DNA from 4 places in the Pokkaliibacter sp. CJK22405 genome. Region 2 is predicted to be linked to each of the others. Evidence: predicted binding sites of a transcription regulator. Region 2 holds the regulator's gene; each other region holds the start of a gene.
The links. Region 2 encodes sigma-54, which starts transcription at its own class of promoters, with help from an activator protein. Its sites were predicted from a motif close to TGGCACNNNNNTTGCTNT; they were not measured.
Positions count from the first base shown of each region.

Region 1: a site for sigma-54 is predicted at 1,633-1,650, ahead of ACKC9G_RS14085 (HAD-IIB family hydrolase). Genes of this name have one in related genera too.
Region 3: a site for sigma-54 is predicted at 2,786-2,803, ahead of ACKC9G_RS15575 (circularly permuted type 2 ATP-grasp protein). Genes of this name have one in related genera too.
Region 4: a site for sigma-54 is predicted at 1,454-1,471, ahead of ACKC9G_RS05465 (CmpA/NrtA family ABC transporter substrate-binding protein). Genes of this name have one in related genera too.

Region 1 is NZ_JBKKHQ010000018.1:13,420-17,649, forward strand. Features, by position in the region: gene ACKC9G_RS14070 (ACT domain-containing protein) at 1-226, shown strand, start outside; gene ACKC9G_RS14075 (DUF6438 domain-containing protein) at 340-831, shown strand; gene ACKC9G_RS14080 (hypothetical protein) at 928-1,536, shown strand; gene ACKC9G_RS14085 (HAD-IIB family hydrolase) at 1,751-2,599, shown strand; gene ACKC9G_RS14090 (glycosyl transferase) at 2,596-3,822, shown strand; gene ACKC9G_RS14095 (LysR family transcriptional regulator) at 3,901-4,230, opposite strand, start outside.
Region 2 is NZ_JBKKHQ010000014.1:112,998-117,227, reverse strand. Features, by position in the region: gene lptA (lipopolysaccharide transport periplasmic protein LptA) at 1-464, shown strand, start outside; gene lptB (LPS export ABC transporter ATP-binding protein) at 461-1,189, shown strand; gene ACKC9G_RS10960 (RNA polymerase factor sigma-54) at 1,251-2,738, shown strand; gene hpf (ribosome hibernation-promoting factor, HPF/YfiA family) at 2,842-3,150, shown strand; gene ptsN (PTS IIA-like nitrogen regulatory protein PtsN) at 3,158-3,622, shown strand; gene rapZ (RNase adapter RapZ) at 3,619-4,230, shown strand, end outside.
Region 3 is NZ_JBKKHQ010000021.1:143,955-148,184, reverse strand. Features, by position in the region: gene ACKC9G_RS15590 (STY0301 family protein) at 1-235, shown strand, start outside; gene ACKC9G_RS15585 (methyl-accepting chemotaxis protein) at 316-1,932, opposite strand; gene ppnP (pyrimidine/purine nucleoside phosphorylase) at 2,175-2,456, opposite strand; gene ACKC9G_RS15575 (circularly permuted type 2 ATP-grasp protein) at 2,900-4,230, shown strand, end outside.
Region 4 is NZ_JBKKHQ010000009.1:15,330-19,559, forward strand. Features, by position in the region: gene ACKC9G_RS05460 (molybdopterin-dependent oxidoreductase) at 1-1,042, opposite strand, end outside; gene ACKC9G_RS05465 (CmpA/NrtA family ABC transporter substrate-binding protein) at 1,690-3,018, shown strand; gene ACKC9G_RS05470 (ABC transporter permease) at 3,182-4,102, shown strand; gene ACKC9G_RS05475 (ABC transporter ATP-binding protein) at 4,130-4,230, shown strand, end outside.

The sequences.
Region 1 (4,230 bases), on a different contig from region 2:
GGCACTGGGGATCAGCCCGATGTTTCGTTGTGAGTGGATTACTTTGGAGGTGAACTCTGCCCTTGAAGCTGTGGGCCTGACCGCGGCCTTTGCCAGGGCGCTGGGCGAAGCAAATATCAGCTGTAATGTGGTGGCGGGGGCCGATCATGACCATATTTTCGTGCCTGCCGGTGAGGGCGACAATGCACTGGCGGTATTGCAGGCTCTGCAGCAACGCTCGGCATGATTTGATCCTGATTTTTTGCTATCTGACTCGTCTGACCCCAAATAGCCACGGCGGGGCTTTGCCGAACACCGGACGCCTCGTTGAGATGATTTGCCCGGTTCAAGGAGTCGACAATGCGCCTGGGAATTTGTGCTGTTCTGGTTCTGTTATTAACTGCCTGTGGTTACCGGCCGACGCCGGAAGAAACTCCCCCTGAAACCCTGAGTTACAGCAGTGGTGCCTGTTACGGTGCCTGCCCGCAATTTCATGCGGTAATCGATGAGTTTGGTGAGCTGGTGTATTCCGGTGGCGAGGATTCGGCGACCGAAGGGGTGAATCACCGCGACCTCGGCAAACCCGCCTTTGATCAGGTCAGGGCGGCGCTGGTTCAGGCCCAGTTCTCCAGCCTGCCTGCGGCCATTACTCCGGCCAATCCTGCTGCGTGCGGACACTATCGTACCGATGCGCCGACCGTTGAAATATCTGCCTTCGTCGACCAGCAGCTCACTAAGGTGACGTATTACACCGGCTGTAACGGCACCCCCGAAGTGGAGCGTGTTAAAACCCTGGCAGAAACACTCAGACAGACTCTGGGGCTTGATGAACTCTCTCGCGGCAGTCAGTAGATAAGGCGTGGCAGTCAGCCCTGAGCGGTTCACAAGATAGGACAAGCAAAGGCTTATCCTCACGCATCGGGGCGACTGAACTGGAAAGGAGTTCCTATGAAATGTCTACATGCGCCGCTGTTTTCCTGCCTGCTGGTCAGTCTTACCGCCTGCGCTGGCCAAACCCCGTCACCGGATGAGCAAACGCCGGTCAACAAAGCCGATACCACCCTCAAACCTGATGCGCCTGCTGCTCAAGGCAGTGACGGTGTGCCACTGAGTGCTTCCGGCACCACGCCGATTCTGACCACCGAAGGCTATGGCCCGGTGCGCTTTGGTATGACGGTCGGTGAGCTTGAGCAGACTCTGGGCTTTCATGCCGAGAATGAATCACTTTCGCCTGACCCCGCCTGTCATTACATCCGCATTGAAAGCCTGCCCGAAACCCGCTTTATGGTGGAAAACGACATCATCACCCGTGCCGAGGTTGGCAAGGGAATTCCTACCGTGGTGGGCGTGACCGTGGGGACCAAAGTGCCAGACCCCAAAAGCCTAGCTCCAACCCCGAAAATCCTGCCGCACAAGTATGAGGATGACGCCCACTATCTGGTGTTTTCCGGTGTCGACAAGCAGCACAGCCTGGTCATGGAAGAGAGTCATGGCGTGATTACCAAGATCCGAAGCGGCCTTGAGCCAGCGGTAAGTTATGTTGAAGGCTGCCTCTAAAGCTGGTAAACCTTGGTATTAGTTTGTCTAACTCATTGATTAGTCTATAAGTCCTGTCCGGTGATCAGGCAGTGCGGCAAAGCGTGTCAGACGCTGTGGCACTGAACCTGCATCACCCATGGGAGACGCTACCTGAAAGCGGAGCGTAAGAATGCCCGGCGCTATGTCGCCGGGTTTTTCAGCAACACCTGGGGTATCGACACAAGGAGTGACCGTGCAATTACCGGACAATTTGATGATTCTGACGGATCTCGATGGCTCCTTGCTGGATCATCATTCCTATGACTGGCAACCCGCGGCCATTTGGCTGGATAACCTGCGTACCAGTGGTATTCCGGTGATTCCCAACACCAGCAAAACCGCCGCCGAACTTGCCACCCTGCGTGAAGAGCTGGGGCTCGAAGAGATGCCCTGCGTGGTTGAGAACGGCGGACTTGTCCTTCTACCGCCTTCCTGGCGGATGATGGCTGATCCCGATCAGAGCAGTGATGGCTGGACACGCATTGTGCTTGGTGCCAGTTACGAGCGCATTCTTGAGGTGCTTTCCACCATGAAAGGACGCCCCGGAATCGACTTTACCGGCTTTTCTGAGATGGGCGTTTCCGGCGTGTCAGAAACCACAGGTCTGCCCATGGATAAAGCGCGGCAGGCGCATGCCCGTGAAGCTTCCGAGCCGCTGCTCTGGCATGGCGATGCAAAGGGACTGGCGATGTTTCAACAGGCGTTGGCCGATCAGGGTCTGGCTTTGACCCGCGGCGGACGTTTTTATCATGTCACCGGCAAGACCAGTAAAGGGGTAGCTCTGGTCTGGCTGGCGGGGCGCTTTGAACAGCGTTTTGGCCAGCAGCCGCATACCCTGGCTTTCGGCGACGGCGCTAATGATCTGCCAATGTTGGCAGCGGCCCGTACCGGGGTGTTAATTCGCGGGGCTGTCTATCAGCCTGACCTTCCTCAAACCATGGATGATCCTTCACGACTTTATGTCACCCGCGCCGAAGGTCCGGCGGGCTGGGTTGAAGGGGTGGAGTACTGGCTGGCGCACGGCCTGGGAGTTTCGCAATGAGTGATTTTTATCAGAATGGCATCATCACCAACTTTCATAATCTGACGCGACGTCCCGTTGAGGCTCTGGAAGCCGATCTGGTGAAGTTTTCCCGTCGTCGTCCCATGAGTCTGATCCTGCCTTCGCTGTTTTCTGAGCTGGAAGGCCCCGCGCTTGATAACATCGTCAATTGCCTGACCAAGGTACCTTATCTCTCTGAAATCGTGATCGGTCTTGACCGCGCGGATCGTGACCAGTTCCTGTTCGCTCGCGACTTCTTCAAGCGTTTGCCGCAACATCACCGTATTCTCTGGAATGACGGCCCCCGTCTGAAAGCCATTGATGATGAGCTACAGTCCAAGGGGCTGGCGCCGCTGGAGCCGGGGAAGGGCCGTAATGTCTGGTATTGCTCTGGTTATGTGCTGGCCTCTGGCCGCTCCCGTTCGGTAGCGCTGCACGACTGTGACATTGTCACCTATGACCGTGAATTGCTGGCGCGTCTGATCTATCCGGTGGCTAACCCCCAGTTCAACTACGAGTTCTGTAAGGGCTACTACTCCCGCATTGCTGAAGGCAAGCTAAACGGTCGTGTCAGCCGACTGATGGTGACGCCGCTGATTCGTGCGCTGCGTATGATCTACGGTGACCTGCCGTATCTGCAGTACCTCGACAGCTACCGCTATCCGCTGTCCGGTGAGTTTTCCATGCGCGTTGATGTGCTGAACGATATTCGTATTCCCAGTGACTGGGGGCTGGAAATCGGCGTGCTGTCAGAAGTGCACCGTAACTATTCCACCAAGCGGCTCTGTCAGGTGGATATCGCCGATACCTACGATCACAAGCACCAGCCATTGGCAGGTGAAGAAGATGCCAACCGTGGCGGCCTTGACCGCATGAGTCTGGATATCGCCAAGGCGATTTATCGCAAACTGGCGACGCTGGGTGTGCAGATCAGTGAGGAATCCTTCCGTACTATCAAGGCGACTTACTTCCGTCTGGCGCTGGATCTGATCGAAACCTATTACAACGATGCGACCATGAATGGCCTGAAAGTCGATCGCCATGCCGAAGAGGAAGCTGTGGAGCTGTTTGCCCAGAACCTGATGGAAGCCGGTCGCGTCTTCCTTGATAACCCGCACGATAAGCCCTTCATCCCCAGCTGGAGCCGTGTGCAGTCTGCCATCCCGGATCTGCTGGAGCGTATGGCAGTGGCCGTGGAAGAGGATAACCTCGGTGACGTGTAACGCCTCAGTGTAAAAAACTAAGTAAAAAGCGCCTTCAGTTCAGGGGCGCTTTTTTATTGGCTGCCCCAATGGCAGAAATCAGTAGGCGGCCATCACCAGTGATCGCATCGCCTCGGCAGCGGCTGAAAGGCTGATGCTGGCGCGGGTAATCACTCCTACGTTACGGCGGATATCCGGATCGGTCAGCGGGCGGCAGACGGCCCCAAGCTCTTCCATCTGCTGCTGGCAAAGGGCGGGCACAATACTAACTCCCAACCCGGTTGCCACCATCTTGCCGACGGTGGAGAGCTGGTGGCTGTCAAAAGCGATACGCGGGGCAAGATTGAGCTGCGCGGCCTGCTGCTCAATGACAGTTCGTACCGTGGAAGGTCGCTGCAGGGTGATGAAATCCTCGGCAAATAATGACTG
Region 2 (4,230 bases):
TCGTTGCTCAGGCACTGCCGGAAGATCGTAATAAGCCGGTCCGGATCTTGTCTGATAATGCTGCGCTGGATGATGCGAAAGGGACAGTGACATACACCGGTAAAGTGAAACTCACTCAAGGCACACTCGAGATTGAAGCCGATAAAGTCGTGCTGTACCTCGTCAACGGTGAACTGACTCGTGCGAAAGCCTTTGGCAAGCCTGCGCATTATCAGCAGCTGCCCTCTCCTAACGAGCCCCTGACTCATGCCTATGGCCAGACACTGGATTATGACCTGAGCAAAGAAACAATCACTGCCCAGGAAAATGCCAAACTGACTCAGGCAAAAGATACCTTCACAGGTGACAAGATCATCTATGACATTACCCAACGCACCGTGAATGCCAGTGGTGGCAAAAGCTCAAATGCCGGTAGCGGCCGCGTTGAAATGATTTTGCACCCGAAACAAAAGACAACTGAATGAGTAGCACCCTGCAAGCACGCCACCTGGCTAAAGCCTATAAGGGCCGTCAGGTAGTCAAGGACGTCTCCCTCTCCGTGAGCCAAGGCCAGATCGTTGGCTTACTTGGTCCCAACGGCGCGGGCAAAACCACCTGCTTTTATATGATTGTCGGTCTGGTCGCCGCGGATAAGGGCGAAGTCCGCCGTGATGATCAGGACTTAACCCCACTGCCAGTTCATGGCCGCGCCCGTGCGGGCATCGGCTATCTGCCTCAGGAAGCCTCCGTTTTTCGCAAGTTAAGCGTTGAGAAAAACCTGATGGCGATCCTTGAAACCCGAAAAGATCTTGATCAGGATGCCCGCAAGAAAACGGCGGAGTCCTTAATGCAGGAGTTTCACATCTCCCACATTAAGGATAGTCTGGGCATGAGTTTATCCGGGGGCGAACGCCGTCGTGTGGAGATTGCCCGCGCGCTGGCCATGGATCCGGATTTTATTTTGCTGGACGAGCCTTTTGCCGGTGTTGACCCGATCTCGGTCACGGATATTCAGCAGATCATTCGCCATTTGAAAGAGCGTGGCATCGGTGTACTGATCACCGACCACAACGTGCGTGAGACACTCGCGATTTGTGATCACGCCTACATTGTAAGTGACGGGCACATTCTCGCTGAGGGCGATGCCGAGACGATTCTGCAACATGAGCAGGTTCGTCAGGTGTACCTTGGTGAAAATTTTCGCTATTGACCCATTCGAATGGCCTAAGCCATCCATAATTACTGAGTCGGAAGTATCTTCGTAGCCAAATATGAAGCCCTCTTTACAGTTAAAAATCGGTCAGCAGCTGACCATGACCCCGCAACTGCAGCAAGCCATCCGCTTACTGCAGCTTTCCACATTGGATCTTCAGCAGGAAATTCAGGAAGCACTGGATGGTAATCCCCTGTTGGATGTTGAAGAAGAGTTTGATACTCCCGTACCTGAAGAACGCTATGAAACCGCGCACAATCAGGAAACCCGGGACACCTCACAGAATGAGCAGGACGGCGCAGTCGACACTGACAGCCAGTGGTCTGATGACATTCCCGATGAACTGTCCGTAGACAGCTCTTGGGAAGATACCTATTCCACACTGCCTGCCTCATCCTCCAGCGGGGATGGTGACGATGGCTATGACTTTGAGTCACGAGCCACTGCTGGCGAATCCCTGCAGGACCATCTGGAGTGGCAGCTCAACCTGATGCCACTCAGCGATCGTGATCGCACCATTGCCTTCACCCTGGTCGACAGCATTAACGCAGAAGGCTACCTGACCTCTCCTCTGGAAGAGTTGCTTGAAAGTCTTGATGATCTGGATGAAGAAGATCCGGTGGAAATGGATGAGATGGTGATGGTGCTTCATCACCTGCAGCAGCTGGATCCGGCGGGCGTCGCAGCACGCGATCTTGCCGAGTGCCTGACCATCCAGCTCAAGCAACTGGCGACCACCACGCCCTGGCGTCAGGAAGCCATGGACATCATTGCCCAGCACCTGAACCTGCTCGGCACCCGCGACTATGCAACGCTGATGCGTCGCACCCGCCTCTCTGAAGAACAGCTGACAGCCGTCATACACCTGATCCAGAGCCTTAACCCCCGCCCCGGCGCCAGCATTAATGCAGGCGAATCAGAATACGTTGTACCTGATGTGGTGGTGGCGAAAAAAGAGGGTCAGTGGACTATCGAGCTGAATCAGGAAGCGATGCCGCGCCTGAAGGTGAATAACAGCTATGCCAGCATGATCAAGCGTGCGGACAACAGCGCGGATAACACCTATCTGAAAAATCAGCTACAGGAAGCACGCTGGTTTATCAAAAGTTTGCAAAGCCGTAATGACACCCTGCTGAAAGTCGCTACCAAGATTGTGGAGTTCCAGCTCGACTTTTTTGAGGAAGGCGAGGAAGCCATGCGCCCAATGGTTCTGGCAGATATCGCCCAGGCCGTCGAAATGCATGAATCCACCATCAGCCGTGTCACGACGCAAAAATTTATGCACACCCCTCGTGGTGTCTTTGAATTGAAGTACTTTTTCTCCAGCCATGTTGGCACTGCCGATGGCGGAGAAGCCTCTTCCACGGCGATTCGGGCAATGATCAAGAAGTTGATTGCCGATGAGCCACCGCGCAAGCCTCTGAGCGATGCCAAATTGGCAACCCTGCTGGGCGATCAGGGAATTAATGTCGCGCGAAGAACCGTCGCCAAGTATCGTGAAGCGATGGCAATTGCTCCATCGAATGAACGTAAGCGGCTGGTCTGAAAAGGAAACGATTTGGCGCTAAATAGATTTGACGAGCCCAGTCTTGGATTGGCTATAGTGAAATCTAACCAGCGAACAATCACTGGCAAATCAGGAGAGTCATATGCAAATAAACATCACAGGCCATCAGCTGGAATTAACTCCTGCCCTGACTGACTTTGTAAAAAATAAAATGCAGAAACTTGAGCGTCACGCCGACTCGATCACCAGTGTTCAGGTGACCCTGAACGTCGAGAAGCAGCGTCAGATTGCAGAAGCCACAGTTCATGTGGCAGGCGCCGACCTCCACGCCAGTAATGAAAATATCGACATGTATGCCGCCGTCGACGGTCTGATGGACAAGCTCGATCGTCAGCTCCTCAAACACAAAGAGAAGCACCAGGCTCGTAGCCAGGGTGCAATGGTACGCTAACGTCTTTATGCAACTTGACCAAATCCTAAGCCAGAGCTGCACCCTGACCGGTGCACCCTGGTCAAGCAAAAAGCGCGTTCTCGAGCAGGCTGCCGGCCTGCTCGCAGAACATCTCACGGATATCGACACCGACGATATCTTCAATGGACTTATTGGACGTGAGCGACTTGGCAGTACTGGCCTAGGTGGTGGTATTGCCATCCCTCACTGCCGCCTGTCTCAATGTGAAGAAGTGACCGCTGCGCTGATCCATCTGGAATCCCCGGTGGACTTTGATGCCAGAGATGGCCAGCCTGTGGATATCATCTTTGTACTGTTGGCACCTGAAGAAGCCCATGAGTCACACCTCCAGGCCCTGGCCATGGTTGCGGGCATGCTGCAAAACCCGGCAAACGTACAACAGCTGCGCGTGGCCAGCGATTCTGCAGGACTCTACAAGGCGGCTCTGTCCATCGTTCCGGACAAGGCATGAAGTTATTTATTATCAGCGGCCGTTCAGGCTCCGGTAAAAGTACAGCCCTCAATGCGCTGGAAGACTTGGGTTATTACTGTATCGATAACCTGCCGGTGGATCTGTTAAAGGCACTGGTACAGCAGGCGGAAAAGGCCCCCGATACACAACGCCAGAATATGGCGGTGAGTATTGATGCCCGTAACCTGCCCAATAACCTTGGCGACCTCCCCGTGCTGGTAGAGGAAATCCGGGAAATGGGCGTGCACTGTGAAGTGATCTATCTGGATGCCGAAGAAAGCATTTTGCTTCAGCGCTTCAGTGCGACACGCCGCAGACACCCGCTCACGGATGGCCGTGTCAGCCTGCAGGAAGCTATTCAGGAAGAGCGCCGACTACTGCGCTCTATTGCTAATTGTGCTGACCTGACCATAGACACAACGCACATGACACTTTACGACCTGCGCGACACCATTCGAACGCGGGTAGCAGGACGCAGCCAGGAACTGGCTATCCTGTTTCTGTCTTTTGGCTTCAAACACGGCCTGCCCCTGGATGCAGACCTTGTCTTTGACGTGCGTTGCCTGCCGAACCCTCACTGGATTCCAAGCCTTCGGGGTTTTACCGGC
Region 3 (4,230 bases), on a different contig from region 2:
GGAAGAGCCCAGCGTGCAGGTGCCGGATGCAACCACGACTGAGGGCACAACCCAAACCGATCGCTGGGAGCTGGTCGGTAATGGCGAGCAGGAATATCTGCTGGGCTGTCGTTATCTGGACACCTCAGCGGTGCTGTATCAGTCCTTGCCGGAGCACGACTCCGTATGCGAAGCCAGCTACCAGCTGACACCGCAAGGTCAGCGCCAGTCAGTGATCAGCGTGAACTGCCACTGATCACCTGACATCAGATAGAAAAAAGCCCGCGAGCCAATATTCGCGGGCTTTTTTGTCAACGTTGGCTACGTCGTCGACGATCAGCCTTTGAAGATGCTGACAGCGTTCGCCAGCTCCTGTGCGTGACCTTCCAGGGCCGTGGACGAGCTGACGGTACGGTCAACCGCACCCTGATTGGTATCCGTCATCGTGGCGATAGTCTCAATACGCTGAGCCATGTCACCCATCGCCGCCTGTTGCTGCTGCAGCGCAACCACCATGCCTTGCACGTATTCGTTGATCTGCACGGTATTGTTACGAATCCCGCGAATCGCCGTGCTGGTTTCTGCCGCCTGACCGACACCACGGGTCGAGGCATCAACACTCTGCCCCATGACTTTCACCACTTCGTCCATACCCTGACGAATACTTTCAATCTGAGAGGTGATTTCCACCGTTGCCGAACCGGTACGCGCCGCCAGATTTCGCACTTCATCGGCCACCACCGCAAAACCGCGACCGCTTTCTCCGGCACGGGCTGCTTCAATCGCCGCATTAAGCGCCAGCAGGTTGGTCTGGTCGGCAATATCATGGATTGTACGGGTAATGGAGGCGATTTCCTCGGTCTGGCGGTTAAGGTTGTCCACTTTCTCTGAGGCATTACTGATGTAATCAGCGATAGAGCGAATATCGTTGGCCGAGTGCTGAATCACATTTTCGCACTCGTTGATGGTGCCCTGAGCTTCTTCCGTCTGGCGTCCGACCACCGAAATTTCGCGGCTCAGCTGCTCAATACCCTGGAACAGCTCTTCAGCGGTAACCGACATGGCGCGGGTTGAGTCATTCTGAGTATGGACGCTTTTCTGCATGCCTTGCGCATCATCATTCAGACGGCTGGCGTTCTCTTTGACTTCCAGTGACAGCTGACGGATGTGGCTGGTCACATTTTTCAGCTGCTGCTGCATCTGTGACAGTGCCGCCATTAAACTGCCTTCACGGCCGTCAATCTTCTGCGTCAGATTACCCTTCGCAATTTCATTGGCCAGCGTCACCGCTGTCGCCGGCTCACCGCCCAGCATGCCGAAGATGCGGCGATACTGAACCCAGCCACCAAGACCTACCAGCACCGCCATCAGCAGCGCCAGACCGACAATCACGCTGCGCAGCAACTGCAGGTCATCCACCGTCTCTTCGCTGATATCCGCGATCAGGCCATCCACCTGCTTCAGCATAACCGCCATCTGTTCGGCCAGTGCCTCGGCACGGTCATCAAAACCGGTACCGGGGGCTTTCATAATGGCATTACCCGCTGCCTGACCCTGGGTGATATAAGTCTCCGCCATCTTCTGCCCGACCTCATAGTAGGTCGCCGCCAGATCACGGGCTTTGTTGATGTTGTCGGTCAGGCGCTCATCCGTCGCGATGATCTTGTCGAAGTTTTTAAGAAGCTCGGCATACTGCTCGGCTGCATCATCAAACCCGGCACGATCACCTGTCGCACTGGCATCCGTCAGAAACTGCTGGATCTGCACGATGTGAAAACGTGCATCCGCTGCATTCTTACCCAGACCACCGACAATACGGTGCTCATACTGGTTATCGTTCAGGATGTGATGAAGGCTCATGTAAGTCACTCCAGCCATGATCAGCAGCAGCACAATCATGATGGAACTAAAGCCTGCCAATAGTGGTTTTAACTTAGCGGGACGTTGAGACATAAGGCGCTTCCGGGCTTTCAGCTAAAAAGTGAGAGCCTCGGAGTGTGAAACCGGCAATGTAAAGCGTCAATCTGACAGTTCAAGAGGCGGTCAGAATGACCTAGAAGACGAGGTATATGGCAGGATTATTCGCTATTGATGGGATGAACGCCGAGAAAATGTCATGAAAGTCAGCCTAAAATGCGCAAGATGGCACCACTGGGTAACCATCTTGCCGTGATCAGGTTAACTGATGCAGAAACTTACAGGTACCGGCAGAGGTAAGCGGTATTGACCGCCACCTTGAGATCAAAGCTGCTGTCACCAGGGACAAAGAAGCTCTCGCCCTCTTCAAAGGTTTCCCACTCATCGGCTTCAGGCAGCAGCACCGTCAGTGCACCACTCACCACCGTCATTTCTTCAGGCTGGCCCGTGCCGAAAGTGTATTCGCCGGCAGCCATGACGCCCACGCTGGCGCGACCATCTTCTTCCTGAAATCCCAGCGACTTCACCTTGCCTTCGAAATATTCGTTCACATTAATCATGGTAGTGATCCTGAAAATAGCTGTTGCCGACGACGCGGACCGTGCTCAGGTTTTGCCCGTCAAAGCGGGCAGGTTTGAGCCGTCCACACTAAAGCATTCTACGGCTAGTCAGGCAAGACACTTCTGTGCGGACGACAGGGCACCAAAATGACGCGTTATGCACGCTTTTGTGCAGACAGGATTCCCATTTTGGCACAGGTCTACTATGTTGATTTTATGGCTGTAGGTGCATGAGGCGCCGCGGCGGTGAGCCGGAAGCGTTCCGGATCACAGAAACATTGCACTGCCCCTGTTCGAACGTTAGTGCCGTGGTCTTTTTTTCACGTACATGGCACCTGCCTTGCTTTGACTACTGGTGAATGCAGGTCCCTGTTTTAAGGCATTAACGGCTCAGGCGACAACGATGTATCAATGGAATTACAAAAACTAGGGAGTGTGCATCCATGTCAGACGCTTACGCACTCGGTCAGTATCAGCTTACACCCGGGTGTTTTGATGAACTGGTCGAATCGAATGGCCAACCCCGTCCGGAGGGCGCTCCGGTTACACGATTTATCGTTAACAAGGGCGAAGAAGAATTACAGCGCCGCCAGCAACAGCTGGATGCCACCATCCGCGCCATGGGCGTGTCCTTCACCGTCTATTCCGACAGCCAGAATATTGACCGCTCCTGGCCGCTGGATGTGATCCCCCGCACCATCTCCAGCAGTGAATGGCAACGCACCAGTGCCGGGCTTAAGCAGCGTCTTCGCGCACTTAATCTCTTTATCAACGATCTCTACAACGATCAGAAAGTGCTGAAGGACGGTATCGTCCCGGCGGATCTGATCCTTAACTCCAAAAACTTTCTCGCCCCCTGCAAGGGTATCCAGCCGCCTCATGGCGTATGGGCACACATTTGCGGAACGGATCTGGTCCGCGATGAAAACGGCACCTTCCTGGTACTGGAGGATAATCTGAGAGTGCCTTCCGGTGTGTCCTACATGCTGGAAAACCGTACGGTCATGAAGCGCGTCTTCCCTGAGCTTTTCGCGGAAAGCACCATTCTGCCGGTGGATGACTACCCCTATCAGCTGTGGCGCACCCTGGCGTCGTTGTCGCCGCGCAAGGATGTCACGCCGGTCGTCGTGCTGCTGACACCCGGTATCTATAACTCGGCCTACTTCGAGCACAGCTTCCTGGCTCAGCAGATGGGCTGTTACCTGGCTGAGAATTCCGATCTGTATGTCGGCAGTGACGACAAAGTCTATCTGCGCACCCTGCGTGGGCCGCTGCAGGTGGATGTGATCTACCGCCGTATCGACGACATCTTTATTGACCCGGAAGTCTTCCGCAAAGATTCGGTACTGGGTATCAAAGGGCTAATCCGCGCCTGGAAAGCCGGCAATGTGGGTCTGGCCAACGCACCGGGCTCAGGGGTTGCCGATGACAAGGTGGTCTATGCCTATGTACCCAAGCTGATTGAGTACTACCTCGGTGAAAAACCGCTGATCGACAACGTTGAAACCTATCTCTGCATGGATGACAAGGAACGTGAATACGTGCTCGCCAATCTCGACAAGCTGGTGGTCAAACCGGCCAACGAATCCGGCGGTTACGGCATCATGATTGGCCCGCGCGCCAGTGATGAGGAGCGCGCCAAGATGGCCGATGCCATCCGCAGCAATCCACGTAACTTCATCGCCCAGCCCACGCTGGCACTCTCGACCGCACCGACTCTGTGCGACGGCGTGCTTGAACCCCGTCACCTGGACCTTCGGCCCTTCATTCTGCA
Region 4 (4,230 bases), on a different contig from region 2:
GCGCCGCCAGCTGATTAGCCAAACCACCGACTTCCCTGCCACCCATCGCATTGGGCTGGCCGGTCAGAGAGAAAGGCCCGCAACCGGCTTTACCCAGACGGCCACTGGCCAAATGGCAGTTGAGAATGGCGTTGACCTTGTCGGTGCCGCTGCTGGATTGGTTAACCCCCTGAGAAAAGAGGGTCAGGGTCAAAGGCTCCGCCACAAACCAATCCACCAACTGCTGTAGATCCTTCAGGGGCAGCTCTGTGGCTTCTGCCACGCCGGCGAGAGAAAAGGCATCTTCCAGTGCCGCATTGAGCGCCTGCTCAAAACCCTGAGTGTGGTGATCGATAAAGTGCTGATCGCGCTGATCATGTCGGACCAGCTCCGCCAGCAGCGCATTAAAGATCAGCGCATCCGTACCCGGTTTGAGGGCGAGATGCAGATCCGCAATGTCGCAGGTCGCCGTCCGGCGTGGGTCAATCACCACCACCCGCACCTCTGGGTTGGCCGCTTTTGCTGCGGCGATACGCTGGAAGAGAACCGGATGATTCCAGGCGGCATTGGAGCCAACCAGAATAAACAAACGCGCTGCCTCGATATCCTCATAGGCACACGGCATCAGATCGCCGCCAAAAGCGCGCTTATACCCAGCAACCGTGGAAGCCATACACAGGCGCGAATTGGTATCGACGTGAGCACTGCCTAAAAAGCCCTTCATCAGCTTGTTGGCAACGTAATAGTCTTCCGTCAGCAGCTGTCCTGAAAGATACATGGCGACCGAACGATCCCCATGCCGGGTACGAATATTCTGCAACCGCCCGACCAGTGTGTTCAGGGCGTTATCCCAGCTGGTGGCATGACCATCAACCCACGGCGAAGTCAGCCGGTCATGGGCACCCAGCGTCTCAACAAGAGCACTGCCTTTCACACACAGACGGCCCTGATTGGCAGGGTGATCTTCATCTCCGCTGACACGTTTTACGGCACCGTGGCTCACCTCGGCAGTAATGCCACAGCCAACGCCACAATAAGGACAGGTCGTTTTCGCTAAGCTCATCGTTTATCCATCCGATTAGGCTCACCCCTGCCGATCAGGCATAAAAAAAGCGCCTGAAGCCAACCCTCATTGAGAGCTGTCTTCAGGCGCCTTTGCCTGATCGACCGAATTGAATCCGTCGAAAAAACTTTGCTGTTTGCTTAGCGAGACTTGTGCCAATTCTGATTGCGTACTGATAACAACCTTCTAACTTACTGATTTTAAATCGCTAAATATCCGGCATTGCTTTTCCTCACTTAAAGAGTGAACTCAACAATGACGAGGAATCCGCTGATAACAACGAAAAATGAGCAAAAAATGCGCAATTTTGGTGAGCCACGCGCTAGTGCAGTGCACCATCGGCCAGAACCCTCTTCCTCAAACTTACGCAAAAAAGCCTAAGCCCCATGAAAAACAAGGGTTTTCAAAAATTGGCATTTATCCTGCTAAGGCTCTTCGCATTCGAGCCTGGCAGTAGTTAGAGGTTCACTCACAATCAGTTTTGTTACGGCAAAGGCGCCGTCTCCACGCAGCAATCGCGACGTGGGGGCGGCGCCTTTTTTCGTTTCCGGATTGAGCACCGACACTGAACTTGAACACCGTGGAGAGACACCATGCTGACCAAACGCGCATTTCTAAAACGCCTTGTGGTAGCCACTTCCCTCATCATGGGCAGCGGCGCACTGGCGAATCAGGCTCTGGCTGGGCTGGGTGAGCCTGAGAAAGAGGAGCTGAAGTTCGGCTTTATCAAACTGACCGACATGGCGCCTCTGGCCATCGCTTACGAAAAAGGTTTCTTTGAAGATGAAGGCCTCTACGTCACCCTCGAAGCCCAGGCCAACTGGAAAGTTCTGCTCGACCGCGTCATCGACGGCCAGCTCGATGGTGCCCACATGCTGGCAGGTCAGCCACTGGGAGCCACCATCGGTTACGGCTCACAGGCCAATATCATCACCGCTTTCAGCATGGATCTGAACGGCAACGGCATCACCGTTTCCAACGCTATCTGGGAGGCGATGAAGCCGAATATCCCCGTCGGAGCCGATGACAAACCTGTCCACCCAATCAAGGCCGATGCCCTGAAACCCGTAGTCGCCAAGTACCGCGCCGAGGGCAAGCCTTTCAATATGGGCATGGTCTTCCCGGTTTCCACCCATAACTATGAACTGCGCTACTGGCTGGCGGCGGGCGGCATCAAGCCCGGTTACTACGCGCCTGCCCGTGGCGACACTAGCGGCCAGCTGGATGCCGATGTGCTGTTATCCGTGACGCCACCACCGCAAATGCCCGCTACCATGGAAGCCGGCACCATCTATGGTTACTGCGTCGGTGAGCCCTGGAACCAGCAGGCGGTATTCAAGGATATCGGTGTTCCGGTCGTGACGGATTACGAGATCTGGCGCAATAACCCCGAGAAAGTCTTCGGCGTCTCCCAGGACTGGGCAGAGAAATATCCCAATACTCATATCCGCGTGGTCAAAGCGCTGATTCGTGCCGCCAAGTGGCTGGATGAAAACAACAACGCCAACCGCCCCGAAGCCGTTCAGATTCTCGCCCAGCCCAGTTATGTCGGTGCCGATGCCAACGTCATTGCCAACTCCATGACCGGCACCTTTGAGTACGAGAAAGGCGACCGCCGCCCGGTGCCGGACTTCAACGTCTTCTTCCGTCATAACGCGACCTACCCCTACTACTCCGATGCCATCTGGTATCTGACGCAGATGCGCCGCTGGGGGCAGATTGCCGAAGGCAAGCCGGACAGCTGGTACATGGACATCGCCAAGAAAGTCTATCGCCCCGACATCTACGCCTTGGCGGCGCAATCCCTGATCGAAGATGGACTCATGCAACCCACCGACTTCCCGGATTTCTCCTCAGAAACCGGCTTCAAACCTGAGCAAACCGGCTTTATCGATGGCGTCACTTATGACGGTCGTCAGCCCAACGCCTATCTGAACAAGTTCGCCATTGGCCTCAAGGGCGAAGAAACCCTGTAAGTCACCGTGAAACCCCAATGACGGGCTGCGGTTGCCAGCCCGTCCCCGATGCCTGAAAAGAGATGAAGAGAGAATTGCCATGAGTGTTATTCGAAGCTCACTTGCCGGAGTCTCTGCCTGGATGGGTACCCGCCAGCAGCGTTCGGCCAGCGAATGGGCGCAAATGCTGCTGCGCAGCCTGTGTTTACCCGCCCTTGGCCTGATTGTTTTCCTGCTGTTCTGGCAACTGGCGGCCAAGCAGATTGATACCTCGCTGGGCCAGTTCCCAGGGCCATCTCAGGTGTTTGAACAAACCCAGGGGCTGATTGCCGAGCATCAGCGTGAGCGTGAAAAAGCCGACGCCTTTTATGCGCGTCAGGAGGAACGCAACGCGGCCAAGCTCAAGAAAAACCCAAACGCCGTGGTCAAGATCCGCGAATATACCGGCAAGCCCACTTTTTTTGATCAGATCCTCACCAGCCTCGGCACCGTGATCTCAGGCTTTGTGATTGCCTCGCTGATCGCCATCCCCCTCGGCATTTGTATTGGCCTTTCGAGCAGCCTGTATGCGGCGCTTAACCCGATTATCCAGCTGTTCAAACCTGTCTCACCGCTGGCCTGGCTGCCGCTGGTGACCATGGTCGTCAGCGCACTCTATGTGACGGATGAGCCGATGTTCGCCAAGTCCTTTTTGACCTCGCTCTTTACCGTCGCCCTTTGCAGCCTCTGGCCGACGCTGCTCAATACCGCCGTGGGTGTCTCGGCGATTAGTCCGGATTTGCAGAATGTCTCCAAGGTGCTGCGCCTGAACTGGATTACCCATGTGGTGAAAATCGTGCTGCCTTCGGCGATTCCGATGATTTTTACCGGCCTGCGCCTGTCTCTTGGCATCGCCTGGATGGTGCTGATTGCCGCCGAAATGCTGGCGCAGAATCCGGGCCTTGGAAAGTTCGTCTGGGATGAGTTTCAGAACGGCAGCTCCGACTCTCTCGGTCGCATCATGGTCGCTGTTTTGGTGATCGGCCTGATCGGCTTTTTGCTCGATCGTCTCATGCTTGTCCTGCAGCGCTGGCTGTCCTGGGACAAGAAAGCCATTACCCGTTAAGCAAACGACTTCAAGGAAAAGCAGACCATGAGCAAGCATCTTGAACTGACCGGCGTTTCCATCGAATTCCCCACACCCAAGGGCAGCTTTAAAGCACTGGATAACGTCAATCTGAAAATTGCCCGGGG